Regions from separate parts of the Bacillus sp. WC2507 genome, predicted to be linked through region 2. Evidence: predicted binding sites of a transcription regulator. Region 2 holds the regulator's gene; each other region holds the start of a gene.
The links. Region 2 encodes Rex, which represses fermentation and respiration genes when NADH is low (regulators of the CRP and FNR family bind a similar motif). Its sites were predicted from a motif close to TTGTGAAATATTTCACAA; they were not measured.
Positions count from the first base shown of each region.

Region 1: ACUN28_RS22845 (formate/nitrite transporter family protein) is a predicted target of Rex. The motif match lies at 1,938-1,955, and genes of this name have one in related genera.
Region 3: hcp (hydroxylamine reductase) is a predicted target of Rex. The motif match lies at 1,244-1,261, and genes of this name have one in related genera.

Region 1 covers NZ_JBQXPN010000001.1:4,326,475-4,332,774, forward strand. The annotation lists gene ACUN28_RS22835 (TrkH family potassium uptake protein) at 1-747, shown strand, start outside; yybP-ykoY riboswitch at 786-951, shown strand; gene ACUN28_RS22840 (TerC family protein) at 1,042-1,836, shown strand; gene ACUN28_RS22845 (formate/nitrite transporter family protein) at 2,040-2,891, shown strand; gene ACUN28_RS22850 (cyclic-phosphate processing receiver domain-containing protein) at 2,919-3,230, opposite strand; gene ACUN28_RS22855 (prepilin peptidase) at 3,245-3,967, opposite strand; gene ACUN28_RS22860 (LutC/YkgG family protein) at 4,080-4,790, opposite strand; gene ACUN28_RS22865 (LutB/LldF family L-lactate oxidation iron-sulfur protein) at 4,790-6,211, opposite strand; gene ACUN28_RS22870 ((Fe-S)-binding protein) at 6,228-6,300, opposite strand, start outside.
Region 2 covers NZ_JBQXPN010000001.1:14,603-20,902, forward strand. The annotation lists gene ACUN28_RS00075 (AHH domain-containing protein) at 1-48, opposite strand, end outside; gene groL (chaperonin GroEL) at 290-1,927, opposite strand; gene groES (co-chaperone GroES) at 1,966-2,250, opposite strand; gene ACUN28_RS00090 (CPBP family intramembrane glutamic endopeptidase) at 2,652-3,401, shown strand; gene ACUN28_RS00095 (YdiK family protein) at 3,398-3,586, shown strand; gene ACUN28_RS00100 (redox-sensing transcriptional repressor Rex) at 3,619-4,248, opposite strand; gene ACUN28_RS00105 (ABC-F family ATP-binding cassette domain-containing protein) at 4,436-6,300, shown strand, end outside.
Region 3 covers NZ_JBQXPN010000001.1:2,321,791-2,328,090, forward strand. The annotation lists gene bla2 (BcII family subclass B1 metallo-beta-lactamase) at 1-708, shown strand, start outside; gene hcp (hydroxylamine reductase) at 1,326-2,612, shown strand; gene ACUN28_RS12280 (PadR family transcriptional regulator) at 3,208-3,528, shown strand; gene ACUN28_RS12285 (DUF1048 domain-containing protein) at 3,604-3,945, shown strand; gene ACUN28_RS12290 (ABC transporter ATP-binding protein) at 4,101-4,862, shown strand; gene ACUN28_RS12295 (ABC transporter permease) at 4,863-5,612, shown strand; gene ACUN28_RS12300 (helix-turn-helix transcriptional regulator) at 5,764-6,300, opposite strand, start outside.

The sequences.
Region 1 (6,300 bases), 4.3 Mb from region 2:
ATTTCCTCCCTCATTATTTTAGGTGGGATTGGTTTTACAGTAATCGTAGATATAAAAAGAAAGAAAAATTTTAAAAACCTTACATTACACTCAAAACTTATGCTCTCTTCTACTCTAATCGTCAATATTATTGCGACTGTTTTTATTTTTATATTCGAGTTCCACAATTCCCTTTCTATGAGAGGATTTACCCCATTTGAAGAAGGAATGGCCGCTTATTTCCAGGCGATTTCAACGCGTACTGCCGGGTTTAATACAGTTGATATTTCTGCATTATCAAAGCCTTCCCTTTTATTAATGATGCTCCTAATGTTTATTGGGGCTGGCAGTGCTTCAACTGGTGGCGGAATTAAGTTAACAACATTTTTAATCATGTTTTTTGGGGTATTTAAATTTTTACAAGAACGAGATGATATTGTCGTGTTTAAAAAATCTATTAAAGATACTCTCATCGTCAAATCATTGACCATCACGATTATTTCCATTTCATTTATCTTTTTTGCTATTTTAATTTTAAGTATTACTGAGCGAGTTCCTCTATTGATGAGTGCTTTCGAAGTATTTTCAGCATTTGGAACTGTCGGTCTCAGTATGAATTTCACACCACACTTAACTATGATTGGAAAAGCTATTATCATCTTTATGATGTTTTTTGGGAAGATGGGACCTTTAACATTGGCTTTTTCTTTTGCACGTAAAAAGAAACAAAAAATAAAATATCCGAATGAAGATATTTTAACAGGTTGACAACCGTATAAATTATCCATATAATGAGAGTACAATAGCATATCTCCAAAGGGGAGTAGCGTCCAAGAATCTTTCTTGGAAACAAAGTCGTCATTACGTAGAACTTAGTTCTTCCGGCTTTGTTGGCATTTTCATTACATATGTCTAGCAAGACCTTTGCCTATTAACGGCAGAGGTCTTTTTTGTATTCATTACCAAATTCTTCCAAAGTTAATAGGCAGGAGTATGGGGAAACTAAATAGTGGGGAAATTCTTCACTTATTTAGTACTTATAGAAATGAGAGGAGAATGTACATGGATGTATCATTATTATTGGAGTATGGTTGGGTATTACTCATCCTAATTGCACTTGAGGGGATTTTAGCGGCTGATAACGCGCTTGTTCTTGCAATTATGGTAAAACATTTACCAGAAGAAAAACGAAAGAAAGCACTATTTTATGGATTAGCGGGGGCATTTGTTTTCCGATTCGGATCGTTATTTATGATCTCGTTCTTAGTCGATGTATGGCAAGTGCAAGCAATTGGTGCCATTTACCTTATGTTTATCGCTGGTAATCACTTATTTAAAACGTATGTTAAAAAGAATACAGATGAAGAAACAGAAGAAAAAGAAGCAAAGAAAAAACAAGAGAATTTTTGGTGGACTGTATTTAAAGTTGAGGTTGCTGATATCGCCTTCGCAGTTGATTCAATTTTAGCTGCTGTTGCATTAGCAATGACTTTACCAAAAACAGGATTAGGTACAATTGGTAGTCTTGATACTGGGCAATTCGTTGTTATCTTTGTAGGTGGACTTATCGGATTAATCATTATGCGATTTGCAGCAACTGCTTTCGTACAAATCTTAAAACGTAAACCAGGACTTGAAACTGCAGCATTCTTAATTGTAGGTTGGGTTGGTGTGAAGCTAGCAGTTTATACATTAGCACACCCTGCATTAAATGTAATTCCACATTCATTCCCAGAATCCACTCCGTGGAAGCTTACATTCTGGATTGTATTAGTCGGAATCGCAGTTGGTGGTTGGTTCTTCTCGAAAGAAGTAGAAGTAAAAGTAGAAAAGAATTTAGACGAAAAAGCGCTGTAATTACAGCGCTTTTTCTCTTTTCCTTGTCCCCTCTCTATGTCCAGAAAAAATTCCATTATACTATTTTTTGTAAGCGTTTTCCTTATATATGTATGTCCTTTTTGTGAAACATTGCACAAACTCATTGAAACTATGACCGAATCCATGTACTTTATTCATATAAGGAGTATTTATAGATGATGTACTAAAGGAGCGTATTACTCATGCTAGAACAAGGATTAGATTATGTTGTCAAACTGGCTAAGAGCAAAAAACAAATGCTAGATACAAACCCGATGCAATATTTCATTCGTGCCGCACTTGCGGGTATTTATATCGGCTTTATTATTGTACTATGTTTTAAATTAGGTAACTTTTTTCACATTGCAGATTCACCAGCAACTTATTTAGCTGCTTCTATGTTTTTCGGAATTGCCCTCGTACTTATTATATATGGCGGTGCTGAATTGTTTACTGGAAATACAATGTATTTCACAGTGGCAACTTTACGGAAAGAAACAACGATTTCTGATACACTTCGTAACTGGGTTGCTTGTTATGCAGGTAACTTAGCTGGCGCTTTATTCTTTGCCTTACTATTTTACGCAACTGGCATTTTCGGAGCAATTGATCACGGTCATTTCATGAATAAAGTAGTGGAAGGAAAAATGAATACACCTACAATACAATTATTCTTTAAAGCAATTTTATGTAACTGGCTTGTATGTCTTGCTTGTTTCTTACCTTCTCAAGTTAAAGGTGATACAGCAAAAATTATGATGATGATGCTACTCGTTTTCACATTCTTCTTATCTGGTTACGAGCATAGCATCGCAAACTTATCACTATTTGCTTTATCTTTAGTTTCACCGCATCCGGAGACAATTTCTTTTGCAGGTGCTATTCATAATTTAATTCCAGTTACAATTGGTAACATTATTGGCGGGTCTGTATTTGTCGGTATGGTATACCACTACTTAACAAAGAAAACACCTGAAGTTCAACAGGAAGAAACTGAAATCGCAGCAGCTCAACAAGAAGAGATTATTCCTTTACAAGCACATATGAAACATTAAAAACTCCAAAGTTTTACTTTGGAGTTTTTAGCTCCCCACATATTTAACAACAAGATTAGGATTAATCTCTCCTTCTTCCTTTCCCTTATTAATTCTCTGTTTCATCTTGTACATACCGATGACATCATTCGTATGAAGGTGAATTTCATTTACGTATAACCCCTCTTTACAAAAAACCTCTACAAAATCTAATCCACTTTTTTCTCCCCACCCCATATTGAAATCAAGGGAAAGAATATTCACATCATAATCCCGAACCATTTGCAAGGCACATTCTACTGTAGTTGCGGGCACATACCCGTACGGACAACTTCTTTGATCATCCATATATACGTTCACTCTCTATCCCCTCTCTATTTTGTATACGTGACCAACATGTAACATATTGCCCCAAGGCTAATAAAAGGGCCAAACGGAATTGGGGTCCTCATTTTCATACGTTTTAATACTATACCAGCCCCAAAGAAACAGAGACTAAAACAAGATGCTAAAAATAAAATCATAAAAATCCCTTTCAGTCCCACTATAAATCCAAGTAACGAAAGTAATTTTACATCTCCTCCACCAAGCCCTTCTGGATATATTTTTTGCATGCAATATAACAAAATGAATATAACCCCACTACCAACTATACTATCTGTCCAAGTGACTAACGGTACAAAAACACATTCTAAAATGAGTAAACAGGCGAACCAAGCTAAAATACGATTAGGGATTAACATATATATGTAATCTGTAATTGAAATAATAAGAAGTAACGAAAAAAGCGATAAAATGATGATAAGCTCTCGTTCCACCCCAATCATATATACAGTAAGAAGAAATATCATTCCGGTTACAAGTTCAAATACTACGTACAAAATTGAAATTTCCCTCTTACAATTCGTACAACGTCCTCTTTGTATACAAAATGAAATGATTGGAATCAATTCTTTTGGCTTCAGCACATACTTACAATAATAACAATGTGAACGCGGGGTAATGATAGACTCACCTAGTGGAACTCTCATCGCAATTAACATAAAAAAAGAACCAAACACCATCCCCACTAACAATGCATATAAATAAGTGAACATCCCTTCCTCTCCTTTCCAGAAGAACATAGCAAAAAAAGGAGAGAACTTCTACTTTATATTATCTCTATTCTATTAAAAAAGCAGGCCATTTTCTGGCCTGCTTTCCCCTCTTTTATACGATGAAATATACTGCTTTTAATGGTCCATGTACTCCGACAACAAGATTCATTTCAATATCTGCCGAGTTACTAGGTCCTGTAATAAAGTTAATACAAGATGCCACTGTCTCGCCATTTTCTACACGTGTGTTCATATCCTGAACTGCTTGTGTAATACGAGGCACAAGTGTTTCACGTGGAATAATAGCAAAGTATACAGTCGGTAAAAAGTGTAAAGAACGACCTTGGCCTTTATGACTTTGTACAACAATCGTACCAGATTCAGCTAAAGTATAATCACTAAATGCGATTCCAATATTCGCCCTTTCCGCTATACGCATATTCTCTTCTTTTCTCTCTGGATCCCATACATTTACTTCAACATCTCGCTTTGGAAGTTCTTCTTTAAATAAAGAAGTCAATCCATAAGAATCAAAACGGTCATCTGCTGATAATAAAATAGGTCCCCCGCCGTTTTCCATGATTACTTTTTGAATATCTTCACGCAAACGGTCATTTGTCGTTTCCACTACAGTTGTATGAATGTTTGTACATTGATTTTTAAATACTTCTAACAATTCTTCTTGTGAATAATCTTTTAGCGTTTCTACATTCACATTACTTTTCCATGCTGGACGCTTTACGCCTTCCGTTTTCCGCTCACGTCCAAGTTCTTTTGCAATATTATCTAGAAAGGACTCACGGTTTTGAATTAATCCTGTCATTATTTGTCCCCGCCTTTCTTATGGTCTTTATACCAATCACGGAATCGTTCTTTACTTGGAGCCGGGAATTCACGAATATCTGTCCAGTTTTTAAGTGGCCCAACACCTTTTGATACACGGTTACCAGATGTAAATGGACTCATTGCTGCTGGCGCCATTTTTGATCCCATTTTATATAAAGCTGCTGAAGATGCGCCCATACTAAACATTTTCATTGCTAATTTTTCCGCAAGTGGAGCACGCCCTTCTTGCTCAACGATAACTTGACGATGTTTTAATAATAAATCATGCAATGGTATTTTTACTGGACAAGCTTCTGTACACGCTCCGCATAAACTAGAGGCATAAGGAAGCTCTTTGTAATCATCATACCCACCTAAAAGTGGTGTTAATACCGCACCAATTGGTCCTGAGTATATAGAACCATACGAATGTCCACCAACGTGACGATATACAGGACATACGTTAACACAAGCAGCACAACGAATACATTGCAATACTGAGCGGAATTCAGATCCAAGAATTTGAGAACGACCATTATCGACAACAACTAAGTGGAATTCTTCTGGTCCATCTACTTCCTCTTCTTGAATTGGTCCTGCTACAGTTACATAACTTGTTAACTTTTGACCTACTGCACTACGACATAGTAAACCAACTAAAACATCTAATTCTTCCATTGTCGGAACCATACGTTCCATACCCATTACTGCAATTTGTGTTTTTGGAATCGACATGACAAGATCTGCATTACCTTCATTCGTTACTAAACAAAGAGAACCAGTATTTGCAACAGCGAAGTTACAACCTGTCACACCAATTTCTGCATCCATAAATTTCTCACGAAGTTGTTTACGAACAAACTTTGTCATTTCGTATGGATCATCAGAATTTTCATAGCCAAGCTTTTCTTTAAATACATCACGAATTTGCGTTCTATTTTTATGAAGTGCAGGCGCAATAATATGTGAAGGTGGATCGTTATCTACTTGCAGAATATACTCTCCTAAGTCACTTTCTAACACTTCACAACCAATCTCTTCAAGCGCATGGTTCATACTAATTTCTTCTGTTACCATCGACTTTGATTTTACTACTTTTTTTGCCTGCTTCTTTTTTGCAACGTCTTGAATGTACTTTGCTGCTTCCTCTTTCGTTTTCGCAAAGTACACATGTCCGCCTCTTTTTGATACATTTTCACTTAACTGCATTAAGTAATAATCAAGATTTTCTAACGTATGTTGGCGAATTTGTTCACCTAGTTCACGCCACTCTTCCCAGTTTCCTAATTCGTCCGCTGCTTTTAAGCGATTCGTATATAAGCGCGTTTGCGCAGAAGATACTGCTCCACGCATAAACGAATCTTGAATTCCATCGCCAACACGATCATTAAATTTTTTCTCACTGATTTTCATAGACATAGCTTATGTTCCCCCTTCATGAGCGACTATTCAGTACCTCAGCAATATGCATTACTTTTATTTCTTTCCCTAAACGTTCAATACGTCCG
Region 2 (6,300 bases):
TACTCTATCCAGAACTTTATCCGCATACTCTTTTATTAGTTCCTGCACATCCTTAATTCTACTTCTTCAACATTCAAAATGTCATTATCGTGACAGTAATCAATAAAACCACCTAAGAGAACCTTATAATTTTGAATATTTACCTCCGTTGTATTCCTAAACTTACGGTCTTCCAGAAATTCTTGGTATGCAAAATTTAACAACACAAAAAAGACTACCTCCTTTTACCAAGGAAGTAGCCTTCTAATTATTTATTTATACATTGCACAGCTTCACAGAGTGATGCTTATTACATCATTCCGCCCATACCGCCCATGCCCATGCCGCCCATGTCAGGCATTCCAGCAGCACCAGCTGGTTCTGGCTTGTCAGCAACTACAGCTTCAGTTGTTAAGAACATAGCTGCAACAGATGCTGCGTTTTGAAGTGCAGAGCGAGTTACTTTAGCTGGATCTACGATACCAGTTTCAAGCATGTTAACCCACTCGCCAGTAGCTGCGTTGAAACCAACGCCTACTTTTTCGCCTTTTAGACGCTCTACAACTACAGATCCTTCTAGACCAGCGTTGATTGCGATTTGACGAACTGGCTCTTCTAATGCACGAAGTACGATGTTGATACCTGTTGCTTCGTCGCCTTCAGCTACGATAGAAGCTACTTTCGTGTATACGTTCATAAGTGAAGTACCACCACCTGCAACGATACCTTCTTCTACTGCTGCACGAGTTGAGTTAAGTGCATCTTCAATGCGAAGTTTGCGCTCTTTTAACTCAGTTTCAGTTGCTGCACCTACTTTAATTACTGCTACGCCACCTGCAAGTTTTGCAAGACGCTCTTGTAATTTTTCACGATCGAATTCAGAAGTAGTTTCTTCTAATTGCGCGCGGATTTGACCGATGCGAGCTTCGATTTGTTGTGAATTTCCGATACCTTCAACTACAGTTGTGTTTTCTTTCGTTACAACAACTTTACCAGCGCGTCCTAAAGATTCAATTGTAGCAGATTTTAAGTCACGACCTAATTCTTCAGTGATTACTTCGCCACCAGTTAAGATTGCGATATCTTCTAGCATTGCTTTACGACGGTCACCAAATCCAGGAGCTTTAACAGCTACTACATTGAATGTACCACGAAGTTTGTTCACTACTAATGTAGCTAATGCTTCACCTTCTACATCTTCAGCAATGATAAGAAGTGGTTTACCTTGTTGTACCACTTGCTCTAATACTGGTAAGATTTCTTGGATGTTAGAAATCTTCTTATCAGTAATTAAGATGTATGGGTTATCAAGAACTGCTTCCATTTTGTCAGAATCAGTAATCATGTAAGGAGATGCATATCCACGATCAAATTGCATACCTTCTACTACGTCTAATTCTGTTGTAAATCCTTTAGATTCTTCTAAAGTAATAACGCCGTCGTTACCAACGCGCTCCATTGCTTCAGCGATTAATTGACCTACTTCTTCGTCAGCTGCAGAAATAGCAGCTACTTGTGCGATAGAAGATTTGCCTTCGATTGGTTTAGAAATCTCTTTTAATTCTGCAATTGCAGCAGTAACAGCTTTTTCGATACCTTTACGAAGACCCATTGGGTTCGCACCAGCTGTTACGTTTTTAAGACCTTCACGAATCATAGCTTGTGCTAATACAGTTGCAGTTGTTGTTCCGTCACCAGCTACATCATTTGTTTTGCTAGCAACTTCTGCTACTAATTTTGCACCCATGTTTTCGAATGCATCTTCTAATTCGATTTCTTTTGCGATTGTTACACCATCATTTGTAATAAGTGGTGAACCAAATTTTTTCTCAAGTACAACGTTACGACCTTTTGGTCCAAGCGTTACTTTTACTGCGTTTGCAAGAGTGTCGACACCGCGAAGCATCGAACGACGTGCTTCTTCACTAAATTTAATATCTTTTGCCATAATAATTGACCCCCTTGGATTTTTTAAGATTTATATAATTAACCGATAACTGCTAAAATGTCACTTTCACGTAAAATCAAGTAGTCTGTACCTTCGTATTTCACTTCAGTACCTGCATATTTTGAGAAGATGATAAGATCACCTGCTGCTACCTCTAAAGCAACACGCTCACCATTTTCAAGCACTCGACCAGTACCTACTGCAATAACTTTACCCTCTTGTGGTTTTTCTTTTGCAGTGTCTGGTAATACAATACCACTTGCTGTTTTTTCTTCTGCTTGAACAAGCTCAATTACAACGCGATCACCTAATGGCTTTAGCATGAACAATAACCTCCTCATTTTGTTATGTAAATTTTATTTATTAGCACTCAACTCACCCGAGTGCTAACACACTTATAATAATAAATAATCTCAATTTCTTTTGCAAGTAAAAAAATCATAATTTTTTCGCAAATTAAGCTATACACTTTTCTATATAGAGTCCCTCTTCTTCTACCTTTACTATATGAATCGTTGTTTCCACTACTCGTATGTTACAATATGAAAGGACACCCTAAGTTGTTTTCGCTATACACACAACTTTCTCCTGTCTTCTATTATCATTTCAAATAAGGATTTACGAAAAAAACATAATTTAAGTGAGGTTTATATCGTAGGTAGCATACTTACATGTTATCCTACCTTATCTCATACACTAGAGTTAGAAAGGATGGTTAAACCATTTGAAAAAACAATATTGGTGGGTTATCGTTACATACATTTTAATGCAGTTATCATCCATTGCTGGATTACCACTTCTGCTGAAAACTGGACTTTATGATAACAGGGGATTTACTAGAGAAGAGAAATTTCAACTCATAACTGGACACTGGGCAATCATTAGCTTCTTTATTGCATTATGTATCGTACTTTGGTTACTTAAAGCTGATATTCGCGACAGACATTTAGATACAAAGCGCTCTACTGTTCCAGCTACGATTGGTTGGATTTTTATCGGATTCTTCTTAGCATTTTTCTCGCAAAGTATTGCCGGTATGATCGAAATGTATGTATTAGGTATTAAACCTGGATCTGAAAATACAGCGAGACTTATGGATATCGCAAGAACGACACCTTGGTTCCTTATCGTTATATCTATAATAGGACCTATTTTGGAAGAAATCGTATTTAGAAAAATTTTATTTGGTACACTGTATAAGAAGTTTAATTTCTTTATTGCTGCTATCATTAGTTCTCTCGTATTCGCAGCAATTCATTTTGATTTTACTCACTTATTGGTATACACTGCTATGGGGCTCGTATTCGCCTTTTTATATGTAAAAACGAAGCGCATTATCGTTCCAATTGCAGCCCATGTTGCAATGAATACATTAGTTGCAATTGCTCAAGTTTTAGTGAGTAATGAACAAATTCAAGAAATGATTAAAGAAGCTGAAAAAATGCAAGGCTTTATCGGAGGATTTTTAGTATGAGAAACTCGCCATTATTCATGGCTGCATTGTACTTCCTTCTTGGATGTATCTTTACACGCTTCGCCATTACGAACGTAACAGATACAATCTGGAATATGTGGACAATACTATTTGCAGTTATGGCAACAATTGATTTTAATTTGGCACTTCGCCTTATCTTAGTTAAATTCACAAAGAAAAAATAATAATAAAACGCAGAGGTCGCTTCCTCTGCGTTTTATTGTGGATAATTCTTCAAAAAGTAAACAAGTGTTTGTAATTCTACTGCTAAATCAATATGATGAATTCTTATATTGTCTGACACATTTAAGCGCGCTGGTGTGAAATTTAAAATACCATGCACGTTCGTTTCCGCCAATCTATCTGCTACAGATTGTGCTACTGTAGCGGGTACTGTTAATATTGCCACTTGTATATCAGTTGATAAACGTTCTTCTAATTCATCTAAATGATATACAGGAATGCCCCCGATTTCTGTTCCGACTTTCTCTTCACTAACGTCAAACGCCATTTCAATTTTTGTATTATTGTTTTTCGTGAAATTATAATGTAAGAAAGCGGTCCCTAAATTACCTACTCCAATAAGTGCTACACGTGTTATATCATCTTGGTCGAGTGTTTCACGGAAAAATGATAATAAATAATTTACGTTATATCCATAACCCTTTTTCCCTAACGCTCCAAAATATGAAAAATCTCTTCGAATCGTTGCGGAATCAACCTTTACCGCTTCGCTCAATTCGGCTGATGAAACACGTTGCTTACCAGAAAGAGATAAGTTTTGGATAAATCGATAGTATAGAGGCAATCGTTTGGCAGTGGCCTGTGGAATTTTGTGCTGATCCATATAACCTCTCCTCTCTTCCTATCTTTATTCATATGCTTGAATCAAATACAGAAGTTTAGCACTCATGAATTTCCCTGTATAATAAAGAAAAGAAGTATTCTCTCTTTATTTTAAACTATACACTATTTTTAGTATGATTGAGAAATATAAACATGGCAAAGTTAAGAAATTATTTGAGGTGAAAACATTGATTTTATTACAAGTAAACGCGCTTTCGAAATTATACGGTGCAGAAACGATTCTTGCAAACATAAAATTGGAAGTTCAAACGAAAGATCGTATCGCATTAGTCGGACGAAATGGAGCCGGAAAATCTACATTATTAAAAATAATAGCTGGTGAGCTATCCCATGATGGTGGCGAAATTATAAAACCGAAAGATGTCTCCATCGGATATTTAGCTCAAAATACCGGGTTAGAAACATCTTTAACAATTTGGGATGAAATGTTAACCGTCTTTACACACTTGCAGCAAATGGAGACAAAACTTCGAAGGCTAGAGCAAGAGATGGGAAAAGAAGAAAACTTTTCAAACGAGGCTATATATGAAAGATTATTAGCTGATTACGATCAATTACAATTAGATTATAAAGATCAAGGTGGCTATCAGTACGAAGCAGATATTCGTTCGATTTTAAGCGGGCTTGGCTTCCCAGTTGAAACGCATCAGACGACGATTTCTACATTAAGCGGTGGACAAAAAACTCGATTGGCTCTCGGTAAATTATTATTAACGAAACCGGACTTACTTATTTTGGACGAGCCTACAAACCATTTAGATATCGAAACATTAACATGGCTTGAACAATATTTACAAGGCTATCCTGGCGCAATACTAATCGTTTCCCATGACCGTTATTTCTTAGATAAACTCGTTACACAAGTATATGAAATTTCGAATAAAGAGAGCAGACGATTTGTTGGTAACTACAGTAAATATTTAGATTTAAAATCAGCGCTATACGAGCAAGAAATGAAACGTTATGAAAAGCAACAGGATGAAATTGCTAAGCTTGAGGACTTCGTTCAAAAAAATATAGCTCGTGCATCTACGACAAAACGTGCGCAAAGCCGTCGTAAACAATTAGACCGAATGGAATTATTAACAAGACCATTAGGTGATTCTAAGTCAGCATCCTTCCACTTCGATATTGAAAAACAAAGCGGAAATGATGTTTTACAAGTAAAGGATGCAACCATCGGCTATGATGAGGATCCGATTATTGAACATGTAACAATGCGCTTAACTCGCGGGGATAGTGTTGCTTTAGTTGGACCGAACGGAATCGGGAAATCCACATTGTTAAAATCACTTGTGAATAAGTTACCTCTACTAAATGGTGATGTTTCTTTCGGATCCAATGTCTCTGTTGGCTATTATGATCAAGAACAAGCTAACTTAACATCTTCTAAGCGAGTTTTAAATGAATTATGGGATGAATATCCATTGCAGCCTGAAAAAGAAATTCGCACGATACTAGGTAACTTCTTATTCACAGGAGATGATGTATTAAAGCCCGTATCTTCTCTTAGTGGTGGACAAAAAGCTCGATTAGCTCTTGCAAAACTTATGATGCAAAAATCGAATTTATTAATTCTCGATGAGCCTACGAACCATCTCGATTTAAATAGTAAAGAGATTTTGGAGAATGCTTTAATTGATTACCCAGGAACTCTTCTATTCGTATCACATGACCGCTACTTTATTAATCGTGTAACGACAACTGTTATTGAGTTATCAACAGAAGGTGCACAGGAATATCTAGGGGATTACGATTACTACGTTGAAAAGAAGAATGAGATGATCGAACGTGCAGAATTTGAACAACAAGAACAGCAAGAAAATCAGGCACCTGTTCAAAAAACTGTAGCTCAAGAAAAATTAAATTATCTCGAAGAAAAAGAGCGTAAACAATTAGAGCGTCAACGCACTCGGAAAATTGAGGAACTAGAACAAAACATCATAGAATTTGAAGAAGAAATTGCTACGTTAGAAGATCAACTTTGCTTACCAGAAATATATGCAGATTATGAAAAGGCTAGTGAAATTAC
Region 3 (6,300 bases), 2.3 Mb from region 2:
AGTGCAATTTCTTCTGTGAAAGCGGAACAAAAGCTAGAGCAAAACGTAATAAAAAATGAGACAGGAACCATTTCAATTTCTCAGTTAAACAAAAATGTATGGGTTCATACGGAGTTAGGTTATTTTAACGGGGAAGCAGTTCCTTCGAACGGTCTAGTTCTTACTACTTCTAAAGGGTTAGTACTTGTCGATTCTTCTTGGGATGATAAGTTAACGAAGGAATTAATAGAGATGGTAGAAAAGAAATTTAAGAAGCGCGTAACGGATGTTATTATTACACATGCGCACGCTGATCGAATTGGCGGAATAAAAACGTTGAAAGAAAGAGGCATTAAAGCGCATAGTACAGCATTGACTGCGGAACTAGCAAAGAAAAATGGATATGAAGAACCACTTGGAGATTTACAAACTATTACGAATTTGAAGTTTGGAAATATGAAAGTAGAAACGTTCTATCCAGGGAAAGGACATACAGAAGATAATATTGTCGTATGGTTACCACAATATAAAATTTTAGCTGGAGGCTGTATAGTGAAATCTGCGGAAGCTAAAGATTTAGGAAACGTCGCTGATGCCTATGTAAATGAATGGTCTACATCGATTGAGAATGTGCTGCAGCGATATAGAAATATAAATTCGGTAGTACCTGGTCATGGAGAAGTAGGAGACAGAGGATTACTTTTACATACAGTGGATTTGTTGAAATAAGAAACTTTTGGAATATAAAAGCGAGGAGAAACAATTTTCTCCTCGCTTTCTTCTAACTATATTTAAATGCTGAACCTGTCTATTACGCCTGCATACGTTACTGAGATTTTAATTCCAAGTATACAAATACCAGTACCGTCATAATTGCTATAACAACGTAAGTAACATCAAGCATTATAAGTGTCTTTAAAGTTTCAGTCATCCTCATTCACCCCTGGTATGAAAATATAACATAATCTCTTATCAATCAGATCAGAGATTATAAAGATAACAATGTAAATGAAATTTCTTAAGTATTTTCTATATAAATATATCATATAAATAATGTAAACAATGTTAAGATAATGTAAATGTATTGTAAATAAAGAACTTTCTCATAGAATCTTTAATCAAAAATAGCTAGTTAATAGTTCTCTAAATCTATTAACTAGCTATTTGAAAGTACCAACAAAGATGTGCATTTTTCAGTAATGTTTTTAGAGTCAATAAAAATATTATGTCAACAATATGAACTGTCACAAATTTTTATATATTATTGTGATTGATATCACATCCTTTTTTCCTAATGGGTATTATGCTTGATTTGTAAGGAATGATTGGGAGAGGGTGGGATGATCATGTTTTGTTATCAATGTGAACAAACGCCAACAGGCGGATGTAAAGTAATAGGTGTTTGCGGTAAAAATGAAACAATAGCAAGTTTACAAGATACGATTGTGTTTGGGCTAAAAGGAATTGCAGCTTATCGTACGCATGCTGCTCAGCTAGGGTATACGGATGCATTTGTAGATGCTACGACGCAAGAAGCACTGTATATGACATTAACAAATTCCAACTTTAATGAACAAGAACATATTGATATGGCTATGAAAGTAGGGAAATCGGCTTTACGAGTAATGGAGTTGTTAGATGAGGCGCATACGAATCACTTTGGTGTTCCAGAGCCCGTTCAAATTACACAAAACCATGTAGAAGGTAAAGCAATTGTAGTTACTGGTCATAATTTATTTGCGTTAGAAGAGTTATTAAAGCAAACAGAAGGAAAAGAAATTAATATTTATACGCATTCTGAAATGTTACCAGCACACGGTTATCCGCAGCTGAAAAAATATAAACATTTAAAAGGAAACATCGGTAAGGCATGGTATGATCAACGACGTCTTTTCGAAAAATTTACAGGTGCTATATTAGCGACAACGAACTGTGTTATGCCAATTAAAGGGTCATACTCTGATCGATTCTTTTCATATGATATTGCCGGTTTAGAGGGTGTACAAAAAATTGAAAATGATGATTTTGCACCATTGATTCAAAAAGCGCTTGAACTTCCAGAAGTACATATGGAGTCGGATGAGCAGTTAGTAACAGGGTTTCATCATAATACAGTATTATCATTAGCTCCGGAAATTATTAATGCAGTAAAAGAAGGAAAGATTAAGCGTTTCTTTGTCATCGCAGGTTGTGATGCTCCGGGAAAAGGCGGAGAATATTATCGTGAATTAGCAACGTCGCTTCCGCCAGAAACGGTTATTTTAACAACTTCTTGCGGGAAATTCCGTTTTAATGATGTGAGTTATGGTGTTGTACCTGGTACGGAGATTCCGCGTTACATTGATTTAGGACAATGCAATAATTCCATTTCTACAGTGAAAATAGCGGCCGCTTTAGCAGATGCTTTCCAATGTGAAGTGAATGAATTGCCAGTAAGTATTGTCTTATCATGGTTTGAACAAAAAGCGGTTGCTATTTTACTTGGGCTATTTAGTCTTGGAATTCAAGATATTCGTATCGGTCCAAAGGCGCCTGAATTTATTTCACCTGGCGTGCTTGATGTATTACAAGAAACATTCGGTTTAAAACTCATTACAACTGCAGCGGAAGATATGGATATGATGTTATCGTAACAAAAGAATAATTCTGTCTTTATTAATAAGAAGAGCTAGCCTATAGCGCCCCAAAACAAAAATGTAGAATATTTGTTTTGGGGTATTTTTTTCTTAGCGGGATAGGTATGTGGCGAAATTTCTTCCAAAAGAAAATTGGCTGTATCTAATAGGTAATAGTTGATTTTAGAAAAATATAAAAATCGAGTTGACATTTACGACTACTCAGTCATACAATGTAGTTGTAGTAGGTGATACTGAGTAGTGTTGTTTCTCAGAATATTTTCAGTAAATAATAGGTAATAGGGGATTTTAGAAAAATTTTGAAAATGAGTTGACATTTACGACTACTCAGTCATACAATGTAGTTGTAGTAGGTGATACTGAGTAGTGTTGTTTCTCAAAATATTTTCAGTAAACAATAGGTAATAGCGGATTTTAGAAAAAATTTGAAAATGAGTTGATATCTACCACTACTTAGTCATACAATGTAGTTGTAATAAGTAATACTGAATAGTATAGTTTTACTCAAAAGCTATTCAGTAAAAATTCGCCTTAGTACTCTGTAATACTGAATATAAGTCAGACAGAATAGGGGGTAAAGGAGGATCATAATATGGAAAATTTAACTGAAATGCTGAAAGGTTCACTGGAAGGGTGTGTGCTGGAAATCATTAGCCGCCGTGAAACGTATGGCTATGAGATTACCCGTCACCTGAATGATCTTGGGTTTACCGAAGTAGTAGAAGGAACGGTTTATACCATCCTCGTAAGATTAGAAAAGAAAAAGCTTGTGAATATTGAAAAGAAACCATCAGATATGGGACCGCCTCGTAAGTTTTATTCATTAAATGAGGATGGCCGTCAGGAGCTTGAATTGTTTTGGAAAAAATGGGATTTTGTATCTTCAAAAATTAACGTCTTGAAGTCAAACTAGCCTCATAATATAAAATGTTCCGGCTCATATTTGGAGAGTTTCTTGTTCTGCTTTATAAAAAAGGAGGAAAATAAGATGTTGGAAATGTTCAAAAAATTAATTGGTGATAAAAAAGAGTATAAAATGATGATGGCACGTGTTGGAGCACTGCCAGAGGACTATCAGTTTGTGTTTAAAAAAATTCAAAACTACATGTGGAATTTCTCAGCGGGTAATGGAATGGATATGCTGCACATACAATATGAATTAATCGATTTGTTTGAAGCTGGTGCAGCTGAAGGCAGACAAGTGCTAGACATTACTGGGGAAGATGTGGCATCCTTTGCTGACGAACTAGTGGCAAACGCTAAAACGTATGTCTCTAAGTATCGTGAGGATTTGAATGAAAGTATTATGAAGAAATTGAGAAAAAAATAAATGCAATAAGTAATACCGACTGATTAGCTGGTTACAAATGTGAACTGCCGCCATCGCTATTCAGTTATATTTTTAAACCAGTACTAAGTAATACAGATTATCAGTGGTACTAAATAGAGGGTGTAGGTAATCAATTTTTATAAGGGGGAAAAAGTATGAGCAAGACAGCAATTTCTGTAAAAGGGTTAAAAAAATCTTTTAAAGACAAGGAAGTTTTAAAAGGGGTGGATTTTGAGGTGCAGCGTGGCTCCATTTTCGCGCTGCTAGGCTCAAATGGAGCGGGAAAGACGACAATGGTCAACATCCTTTCGACGCTAATGAAACAAGATGATGGTGAAGTAAGTATTTGCGGATTTGATGTCCAGCGTCAACCAGATTATGTCCGTCAAAGCATCAGTTTGACAGGACAGTTCGCAGCTTTAGACGGCATGCTGACTGGAAGGGAAAACTTGATAATGATCGCTAGGTTACGTGGTGTTTCCAATCCCGCTCAAGTTGCTGACAATCTACTTGCACGATTTAGCCTGACTGATGCGGCAAACCAAAGGGCAGATCAGTATTCAGGCGGGATGAAGCGCCGGCTTGATATCGCGATGAGTTTGATTGGGGCGCCAGCAGTTATTTTTCTTGACGAACCAACGACTGGACTTGATCCGGAAGCGCGAATCGAAGTGTGGGATACAGTCAAGGAACTTGCCGGTAGCGGTACAACGATCTTGCTTACGACTCAGTACTTGGAGGAAGCAGAACAATTGGCAGACCGTATCGCTATTTTGCATGGCGGGAAAATTATTACGACAGGTACTCTTGCTGAACTAAAAGAGATGTTCCCACCAGCAAAAGTAGAGTATATAGAGAAGCAGCCGACATTGGAAGAGATTTTCCTTGCGATTATCGGTAAAAAGGAGGAGATGTAAATGAAAAGCAAAACAGGGGTATTACTAGGGCGCTTAATGCGTAACATTATGCGCAGTCCGGATACAATTATTACGGTAGCGATAACACCGATTATGATGATGCTATTGTTTGTTTATGTGTTTGGCGGCGCAATAAAAACAGGAACGGAAAACTACGTTAATTATTTATTGCCGGGAATTTTGCTCATGGCTATCGCATCCGGTGTAGCTTACACTTCCGTGCGACTATTTACGGATGTAAAGAGTGGACTGATGGCACGTTTCATTACGATGCCTATTAAGCGCTCATCGATATTGTGGGCTCACGTATTAACATCTCTTGTTGCTAATGTACTTACTATCGTGGTGGTTATTCTTGTTGCGCTCTTAATGGGCTTTCGTTCCAGTGCTAATATTCTAGATTGGCTTGCAGTAGCTGGGATACTAGGAATGTTTACGTTATCGCTAACATGGTTGGCTATTATTCCAGGGCTGAAAGCAAAGTCTATGGAAGGGGCGACTGCTTACTCGTACCCACTCGTTTTTCTTCCATTTATTAGTTCGGCCTTTGTACCTACCGAAACGATGCCAAAAATTGTTCGTGCGTTTGCTGAGAATCAGCCTGTAACTTCAATCGTGAATGCAATTCGTGCTCTATTATATGAAGGAACTGTTGGCAACGATATTTGGATTGCACTCGCTTGGTGCGTAGGGATCATGATTATCTCTTACTTTTTCGCAAGTAAAGCATTTAAACGTCAGTTAGGGTAAGTGAATTAAGTCATCCGAAATTATATATGTTTTAGAAAAAGCACGGGAATATTTTCCGTGCTTTTATTATTTGTTGCGCACTCATGGTAGAAAATATGGGACAACTGGTAACGAATCAAACTCAATATTGTGAGGTTTAACCGATTACTGCTTATGGGGAATATAAACATAATCGCTCTTGTAAATCTTTTAATACTTCATCGGGTATTTCTCTAATTGTAATATCCTTCCCTAGGAAAAGCAGCCAGTTTATTATCTCTGACAGTTCGTCGGGATTGTTAATATCGATAAATGTTTTTAAAATGGCTGTAGATTGGTAAGGATTTGTATAAGATATTGTAACTTTGAAAGGGTGGTATTTTTTGTACTGGGCAATCGCTTTTGGACCAAGTTCAAGTACAAGGTTAATTGCTTCGTCCTTCTTACTGAGTTTTTCTAAAATCTTTTTCTTATGTAATTTCTTTTTCGTCATGTACGGTTCAATATTGATGAGATCATCGACAGGAAACATCAGCTTCTTTTCTTCTTTTAAGTCAAACCCTTCAATAATCCAATGGCTTTTTTCTTGATAAAGGTGTAATAGGTAAATTGGATAAGACTTGATTTCTTCTTCTTTGACAGTAATCAATAAATGTCTATCCAAAAGAAGGATTTGAATGAGTTTTTCTAACATCGGATGGGGGAGGTC